Regions from separate parts of the Mucilaginibacter sp. P1_D10 genome, predicted to be linked through region 3. Evidence: riboswitches for the same ligand, from Rfam matches in the RefSeq annotation. Region 3 holds a riboswitch; each other region holds the start of a gene.
What was found. Region 3 has a riboswitch for S-adenosylmethionine ahead of AC1DYT_RS08755 (O-acetylhomoserine aminocarboxypropyltransferase/cysteine synthase family protein). Riboswitches for the same ligand answer to the same signal wherever they lie in the genome.
Positions count from the first base shown of each region.

Region 1: linked by a shared signal. The riboswitch ahead of metH (methionine synthase) and the one ahead of AC1DYT_RS08755 (O-acetylhomoserine aminocarboxypropyltransferase/cysteine synthase family protein) in region 3 are both predicted to bind S-adenosylmethionine.
Region 2: linked by a shared signal. The riboswitch ahead of AC1DYT_RS18885 (cysteine desulfurase family protein) and the one ahead of AC1DYT_RS08755 (O-acetylhomoserine aminocarboxypropyltransferase/cysteine synthase family protein) in region 3 are both predicted to bind S-adenosylmethionine.
Region 4: linked by a shared signal. The riboswitch ahead of AC1DYT_RS26095 (TlpA family protein disulfide reductase) and the one ahead of AC1DYT_RS08755 (O-acetylhomoserine aminocarboxypropyltransferase/cysteine synthase family protein) in region 3 are both predicted to bind S-adenosylmethionine.

Region 1 is NZ_JBFUAP010000008.1:40,186-42,385, forward strand. Features, by position in the region: gene metH (methionine synthase) at 1-885, opposite strand, end outside; SAM riboswitch class I at 1,023-1,133, opposite strand; gene hflX (GTPase HflX) at 1,249-2,200, opposite strand, start outside.
Region 2 is NZ_JBFUAP010000012.1:27,633-29,832, reverse strand. Features, by position in the region: gene AC1DYT_RS18895 (PIG-L family deacetylase) at 1-36, opposite strand, end outside; tRNA gene AC1DYT_RS18890 (tRNA-Cys) at 51-122, opposite strand; gene AC1DYT_RS18885 (cysteine desulfurase family protein) at 228-1,358, opposite strand; SAM riboswitch class I at 1,437-1,538, opposite strand; gene AC1DYT_RS18880 (S10 family peptidase) at 1,798-2,200, shown strand, end outside.
Region 3 is NZ_JBFUAP010000004.1:458,444-460,643, forward strand. Features, by position in the region: gene tnpA (IS200/IS605 family transposase) at 165-626, shown strand; SAM riboswitch class I at 907-1,017, shown strand; gene AC1DYT_RS08755 (O-acetylhomoserine aminocarboxypropyltransferase/cysteine synthase family protein) at 1,252-2,200, shown strand, end outside.
Region 4 is NZ_JBFUAP010000027.1:38,098-40,297, forward strand. Features, by position in the region: gene AC1DYT_RS26085 (cysteine desulfurase family protein) at 1-788, shown strand, start outside; tRNA gene AC1DYT_RS26090 (tRNA-Cys) at 797-868, shown strand; SAM riboswitch class I at 978-1,086, shown strand; gene AC1DYT_RS26095 (TlpA family protein disulfide reductase) at 1,184-1,756, shown strand; gene AC1DYT_RS26100 (SusC/RagA family TonB-linked outer membrane protein) at 2,073-2,200, shown strand, end outside.

The sequences.
Region 1 (2,200 bases), on a different contig from region 3:
TTCGTGCGGGGTTTCGTCGTAAGCGCCAAATTCGTTTGGCAAACCTGCGTTAGGGTAAGCGGAAATATAAACGCCTGCCTTTTCGGATAGTTCCTCCAAATGCGGCCTCATTTCGCGGGCACCCAAAGCGCAGTTCAAACCAACAGAAAGCAAGTTTGCGTGACTTATAGAATTCCAGAAAGCCTCCACCGTTTGGCCCGAAAGCGTGCGGCCCGATGCATCGGTAATGGTACCGGAGATCATCACGCCGCCGGTGTCCCTAAAAGCAGGGTAATCTTTGCCGGCTTCCTTGCATTCTTTTTTATAACGGTCGATGGCAAACAGGGCTGCCTTCGCGTTCAGGGTATCAAAAATGGTTTCTACCAGCAGCACGTCCGATCCGCCATCAACCAAACCACGTACCTGCTCGTAATAAGCCTCAGCCAAATCATCAAAAGTAACGGCACGGTAACCCGGGTCGTTTACGTCCGGTGAAAGTGATGCTGTGCGGTTTGTTGGCCCCACAGCACCTGCCACAAAGCGTGGCTTTGCCGGGTTTTTGGCCGTATATTCATCAGCTACTTCGCGGGCTATACGGGCACCTTCGTAGCTTAATTCATAATCAAGCTCTTCGAGGTGGTAATCCGCAAGCGATATCTTTTGTGTGCTGAAGGTATTGGTTTCGATAATATCCGCGCCGGCATCCAAATATTCGGCATGGATAGCCTTGATCACATCCGGGCGGGTGATGTTCAGCAGGTCGTTATTGCCTTTCAGGTCGGATGCATGATCGCGGAAACGCTCGCCGCGGAAATCCTCCTCGGTGAGTTCGTACCGCTGTATCATGGTGCCCATTGCCCCATCAATAACCAGGATGCGTTTTTCTAGTTCTTTTCTAATGTCCATTGTAAACAGTTGGCAGTTGCCGGTTAGCAGTAGGCAGTTATGAAATTTACCGCATAGCAAAACTGCTAACTGTAAACTGATTACTGCAAACTGGTATATAGCTTATCTCGAAAAGTCAGGGTATAAAAAATGACTTTCGCTTATCTTTCCTAACCGATTTTCTCCCGGTTAAGTAGAATGTAGCACCTTGTAAGCACAGGTTGCCAAGACATCGCAGGGTCTAATCCCTCCGCCTTTCTCCATAAGCATTACAAATATGAATATTAATGTTGTAATGTGCAAGGCTGCGCAAGTATGGGGAGATAAAGTTGCCCTACGGCAACTTTATCTCCCCGGAAGGCCGATGAAATGGCCGTTTTGGGGTTAATACAGCAAATGATCGTAGGGGTATCGTTCCGTATGCATCGTTTTTACGGCATCGTAAAGCATGGTGCGGAACTCTTCCAGGTTTTCTTTTTGGGTGGCCGAAATAAATATCGCAGGCGCATTGTTCTTGGCCATCCAACTGTGGTTGAAATCGTCCATCGTAAGTGGGGTATCCTTGATGTCGATATTATGGTCGGCAGGGTTAAAGGCATCGATCTTATTGAACACCGTGATAGTTTTTTTATCCAGCACCTTCAAATCCTTCAGCGTTTCGTTTACGGTACGTATCTGGTCCTCAAACGTCGGGTGCGAAATATCTACCACGTGTATCAATATATCCGCCTCGCGCACCTCATCCAGGGTAGATTTAAAGCACTCTACCAAATGATGTGGCAGCTTGCGGATGAATCCTACGGTATCTGATAGTAAAAACGGCACATTCTCTATCACCACTTTGCGCACGGTAGTATCCAGCGTGGCAAACAGCTTGTTTTCGGCAAAAACTTCAGATTTTGCCAGCATATTCATGATGGTCGACTTACCTACATTGGTATAACCTACCAAAGCCACGCGTATTAAAGCCTGGCGGTTCTTGCGCTGGGTTTCGTTCTGTCGGTCGATAAGCTTTAGGCGCTCTTTCAGCAGGGAAATCTTATTCAGGATTAAACGCCTGTCGGTCTCTATCTGGCTCTCGCCCGGGCCACGCATACCAATACCGCCCTTTTGGCGCTCTAAGTGCGTCCATAAACGTGTTAAGCGTGGCAGTAAATATTGCAGCTGAGCGAGCTCAACCTGGGTTTTGGCTTGCGCCGTTTGTGCGCGACTTGCAAAAATATCCAGGATAAGGTTGCTACGGTCGAGTATCTTCACCTGTAGTTCGCGTTCGATGTTGCGCATTTGCGATGGCGTAAGCTCATCATCAAACACCACGATGTCTATTTCTTCGGCA
Region 2 (2,200 bases), on a different contig from region 3:
GACGGCCAACAAGATATATAAATAGCTTAATTTCATTTTTTAATTATGGGAGGTGTGAGGATGGGTTCGAACCATCGTAAGGAGTTTTGCAGGCTCCCGCCTAACCACTCGGCCACTCCACCTTGTTTTTGTTGTGTACTCGGAACAACCCGTATATGTTTTTGCCGTGCACCCTGTTCTTATCAATAAAAAACTGACAGGAAACGGGACTGGCCGGCTTTGCGCAATTATGCCGCAATCAGCTGATAAATAGCCGCAAGTTTACCGGCGGCATAATTTATCTCTTCCGGGGTGTTGAATTTGCTAAAAGAGAATCGGATGGTATCTCTACCCGCTTCAACGCCGAGCGCACGAAGCACGTGCGACGATGAGCCACTGCTGCAGGCACTCCCGCCCGATACAGATATGCCATACTCGTCCAAACATCGGAGCAGGTCGGGGTTTAACGATGGCACATTGATGCTGAGTACGGTATATAAGCTTTTATCCGCAATGGCCGAATTTCCGTTGAAATTTACGCCCCGCAGCGTTTCGGTAAGCCCGGCAATCAGCTGGTCTTTCAATTGCTGTATGTATTGCCGGTGCTCGTTTATATCGGCATAGGCCAGTTGCAATGCTTTGGTAAGGCCGATTATACCGGGGATGTTTTCTGTGCCTGCACGCAACGCTCTTTCCTGGCCGCCGCCGTGTAGTAATTTGGCCGGCCTTAGGCCCTGCCGACAATATAAAAAGCCTATACCTTTTGGCCCGTGGAATTTGTGGGCAGAGGCAGCCAGGAAATGAACTTTAAGCTTGCTTACATCGTGCCGGTAATGGCCTATGGTTTGCACCGTATCGGTATGGAAAAGCGCATCGTGTTTTTCGCAGATGTTGCCTATCTGTTCAATATCGTTAAGATTGCCAATTTCGTTGTTGGCGTGCATTACCGATACCAGGCTGCGCGGGTTGGTGCTTAGTAAATATGCTAAATGACTAAGATCCAGGTTTCCTTTTTCGTCATGAGCGATGAAGCTTACCGATATTTCGCCGGTTTTTTTGAGGTGCTCCAGCAAACTTAACACGGCATGATGCTCGAACCTTGTGGTAATTACATGCTTTACGCCGGCGTTGCGTACGGCCGTTAATATGGCAGTATTATCGGCTTCGGTGCCGCCCGATGTAAAAATGATTTCGTTTGGCGAAGCATTGAGCAAACCGGCAATGGTTTTTCGGCAGCTTTCGATAGCTTGTTTTGCTTCGCGACCGTGCTGATGATGCGATGATGGGTTGCCGAAATGATTGAGCAGATATGGCGTCATGGCTTCAAACACTTGTTTATCAAGTGGGGTGGTAGCGGCGTTGTCGAGGTAAACTTTCATGGTAATTTAATTAAATTTTGATTTAAACAGGCCAGAAAGCGAGGTGAGATTTACCGCTTAACAAGTTGAAAACTTGCACTCTTATCTTTCTCCTGTTTTGGCAGGAGTTGGAATTAGCACCTTAAATAATAGGTTGCCAAGACGTCATAGGGCCATTCCCTCGGTCTTTCTGGATAAGTTTAAAAGAACGTTTCGATGCAAATGTAAATAAATTCTATTAATCCCATAGAAATTATAGAAAAAATTTGAGAAAACGAAATTTACCATTACATTTGCAGCATCCGCAATTAGCGGTACTGTGTTTTATAATGATAACCCAAGGTTTAAATAATCAATTTTTAATGCGAATGCCCATGCCTCAGATGGGTATGTGCAGCTGTTGTTGCTAACCTCCCAAGCACAAACAAGCTCAGTTTATTAAAAATATTATTTGCCTCCCATGTTACCTTCTTCTTTTACTGTTACAATCAACCTGCGTTTTGTTGCCACTATTTTGCTGGCCGGCACTATTGCTTTACTTTCTACTTCCTGGTCTGAATTTGCCCACCGCCCGTCTGAAGATGTTGCGGCGGGGCCTGCGGCCTTTAGCACTGCGGTAACTTCGCATACCATAGCCTTAAATGGCAAAAAGCTGGCTTATAGGGCAAAGGCGGGATACCTGGGTATAGGTCATTCGAAAGGCCGTGCTGCGGCTAATGTTTTTTACGTGGCCTACAGCCTTGATAATAACGTTAGTGCTGCAAAACGCCCCATTACCTTTGTGTTTAACGGCGGGCCCGGTTCCTCTGCGCTATGGTTGCATATGGGTTCGTTTGGGCCGGTGCGCATTAACGGGCGCGGGA
Region 3 (2,200 bases):
CGCCTGCTTGATTCAGAAATGTGATTTTATGATATCAGATTAATACATTTCTAAACAACTAAAAGTTTCTCGCATCCCATCGGGATGCCTGGTTGGTAGAAAAAATAAGTAAATTGGCTCGTTCCATAGGAACGAATGGTGGTTCGCAAATATGATTGACCGACATGGCTAACAGTTATACCCAGCTTCATATCCAATTTGTATTTGCCGTAAAATACCGTGGTGCCCTTATTGATAGCGCATGGAAAGTGCGGCTGCATCAATACATTACCGGCATCTTCCAGCAAAACGAACACAAAATGCTGCAAATAAACAGCATGCCCGATCATATTCATATTTTTATAGGCATGAGGCCGCATCAATCGATATCCTCGTTAGTGCAGAATGTGAAAACGGAAAGCACTAAGTGGATAAAGGCACAGGAATTCTGTCAGCAACCGTTTGCATGGCAAGAAGGATATGGTGCGTTTTCGTATGGAAAAAGCCAAATTGATCAGGTTGTTAGGTATATTAAAAACCAGGAAAAACACCATCATAAGAAAACCTTTTTAGAAGAATATCGCGAATTCCTAACGGCGTTTGAAATAGACTGGGATGAGAAATACATCTTCAAAGAATTGGAATAGTCGCGAACACCAGGCGTTCCTATGGAACGCTTAAGAGATTCTTTCAATATTTCTACCAACCAGTTGTCCCGATGGGACAAAGCCAGACACAATAACATTACGGATGTTGATTAATATGTCGTCTTCGCGCTTTTGGGTAAAAAAAACGCTTATTACAAGGTGCTATCCTACCACTCACAATAAAATTAAAATATTATTTGGATATTAAAACGGCATTGCCCTATATTTGCCCACGTTAATCGGTAGAGATACCTTAATCAATTCCCCTCAAAAGGATTTTGGTTTATAAAGAAGCGGCGAGAGATCAGGCTCGAAAACCCGCTGGCAACCCTCCAAATTGGAGAAGGTGCCAATTCCTGTCCCGGAAAAAGAATACCGGGGGATATAAATTTTTAATCATGAAAAGTACAATTTACGTAGCTCAGCAAAACAACCAGCAATCCCAATCGGGACTATCTTCTGCATACAACCAAATTATTGGCTGTATTTGCATGTGTTGCTGCTGCTAATCCCGTAACACGTTCCCCCTTTTTATTTTCCGGAAGCACGCGTGATACCCTAAAGGATATGCTTATCCTATCGTAATTAAATATTTTTCATACAAAACCCTTTAAATCTACAGATTATGTCAAACTTGAAATTCGAAACCTTACAACTGCATGCAGGCCAGGAGGCCGACCCTACCACAGGCGCGCGCGCCGTTCCTTTGTACCAAACTACCTCATACGTTTTCAATAGTGCCGAACATGGTGCCAACCTGTTTGCGCTGAAGGAATTCGGCAATATATATACCCGCCTCATGAACCCTACTACCGATGTGTTCGAAAAACGCATCGCGGCTTTAGAGGGCGGCGTAGCGGCTTTGGCAACAGGTTCCGGCCAGGCGGCGCAATTCCTGGCGTTGAATAATATACTGCAGGTTGGCGATAACTTCGTTACCTCGCCATACTTGTATGGCGGCACTTACAATCAGTTTAAAGTTGCCTTTAAGCGTTTGGGGATAGACGCGCGTTTTGCTGCCGATGACACCGCCGAAAGCATAGAGCCGCTTATCGACGATAAAACCAAAGCAATCTACGTGGAAACCATAGGAAATCCCGGCTTTAACATCCCCGATTTCGAAAAATTGGCAGCACTGGCCAACAAACACGATCTGCCGCTAATAGTAGATAATACATTCGCTGCAGGCGGTTACCTTTTCCGCCCATTGCAACACGGTGCGCACGTGGTGGTAGAATCTACCACCAAATGGATAAACGGCCACGGTACCAGCATTGGCGGCGCTATTATAGATGGCGGTAACTATAACTGGGGCAATGGCAAATACCCGCAATTTACTGAGCCATCAGAAGGGTACCATGGTTTGGTTTTTGCCGATGTATTTGGCATCAACGGGCCCTTCGGTAATATTCAGTTCATTATCCGCGCCCGTGTGGAAGGGCTGCGCGATTTCGGTCCATCGCAATCGCCATTTAATTCGTGGTTGAATATACAGGGACTGGAAACCCTTTCCCTGCGCGTACAACGCCACGTAGACAACGCACTGGAACTGGCCAAATGGTTGGAGCAACATC
Region 4 (2,200 bases), on a different contig from region 3:
ATAATGCAAGGATAAGTTATTTGAATACAGACAGGATTGGCCGGCCCGACCTTAACCACCTCGAATACCTGTTACGTACCAATACGCGCAACCTGGTATCGGTAATACACGCCAATGCCATTACCGGGTTGGTTAACCCGATAGCAGACATTGCCGAACTCGGGCACCGCTATGGCGCAACCGTCCATTCAGACACGATACAAACCCTTGGCAACTATGCCCTTTATCCCGAAAGGTTGAAGCTTGATTTTGCATCTGCCTCGGCAAATAAATTCCACGGGCCTTTAGGTGCGGGGATTTTAGTTAACCGCAGCGGCAAGCGCATTAGCAAACTCGTTTACGGCAACAGCCCGGAACAGCAAACAGGTACCGAAAACGTAGCGGCAATTGTTGGGCTTGCAAAAGCTCTGGAAATAGCCTACTGGGATATTGAGGATAAAATCAATTATATCAAGGCCCTAAAAATAAGGATGATCACAAAACTGCAGGCATTGGTACCGGGTGTGCGGATAAACGGCGGCAAACCCGAAGAGAACCTTGCTACAATCTTAAGTGCCAGCTTCCCTGATTGGGGCGGGCGGCCTTTGAGCAACCACCTGGACGACATCGATATTATCGTTTCGGGCGGTTCCGACTATACTGCACAATCAGCCCCGGTATTCAAAGGCCTGGGCATAGCAACGGACATGGAAACCATCAGGTTTTCGTTCAGTTACAAAAACACGTTAACCGAGATTGATGAAGTAGTGGAAAACCTGGCTACTCAACTGAAATCGGTGGCCGCCTAAATTACTATGGTGGAGTGGCCGAGTGGTTAGGCGGGGGTCTGCAAAACCTCAAACGGCGGTTCGATCCCGCCCTCACACCTCAAAAACATAAACGCAGATTAACAAAAAAAATCGATATGACAATTAAATTATATAAAGCCCATGGGTATAGTAGAATTAATTCTATATTTGCATCGTAATCGTTCTTAATAATTATCAAGAAAGACTGAGGGAAAGGCCCGATGATGTCTTAGCAACCTGTACGCCATAGGTATAAAGGTGCTAATTCCTGTCTGCAGCAATGCAGAAAAGATAATGTCCGCAAAATTATTTGCAATACCTGTAAAAGGTGTTCATTACGTCATCCTCCCTCTTCCCGTCTTCTTGCCGTTATTCGGGGCACAACACATCAACACATGAAAAATAAATACTTATTATTAACAGGAATTCTGCTGTTATCTGCACTTTTTGTAAGTGCACAATCTGTAACGCCGGCAACCCCTGCGGCAGATGCCGACCGCGGTTACATCGTTAAAACCGGCGACCCTGCCCCTGTAGATTTTGAACTGCGACTTACCGACGGCACAAAAACCTCACTAGCACAGCTTAAGGGCAAAATCGTTATCCTGCAGTTTACAGCAAGCTGGTGCAGCGTATGCCGGGAAGAAATGCCTCATTTGGAAAAAGAAGTGTGGCAGGCCTATAAAGACAAAGGCGTTATCCTGATAGGGGTTGACCGCGACGAACCCCTGGAAAAGGTAACCGCCTTTCAAAAAGTAATGAACGTCAGCTATCCGCTGGCGTTAGATCCGGGTGCTGATATCTTCGGGCGGTTTGCTAATAAGAAAAGCGGCGTAACCCGCAACGTGGTGATAGACCGCGACGGTCGGATAGCCTACTTAACCCGCTTATACGATCCGCAGGAATTTGCCGGCATGCTGAAAGCCATTGACGGCCTTGTAAATAAACCTGTTGTTGCCCTTAATTAATCCTTAAATAGAATTAACACAATCCATACCATATGAACACCTCTACTATCAGCCCCTACCGAAGTCCCCGGTTTAACAATCAAACCCTACATTTTAACAGCCTGATGGCTAGCTATCTCTCTTCTATGTGTTGTTATTGCTAATCCTTCAGCAAGGTTCCCGGCATAAGCCACCGCTTTAAAGCCTTCGGAGTAAATCAGCTTTTCATTCTTTACAAATTCAACAAGCCAGCTGGTATTGCACCTTTTGTGTAAGCCATAGCGCGAGCTGCATGCATTCGTATTGATATTTTTTTTGACCTATTCATTAACAAATCATGTTTAAAAATTACAAATCGTTACTGGCAATTGTATTGCTATTATTCACCCTGCAGCAGGCAAACGCCCAGTCTGTAAAAATAAGCGGCGTAGTGACCGCCAAATCCGACGGGCAGCCCCTACCCGG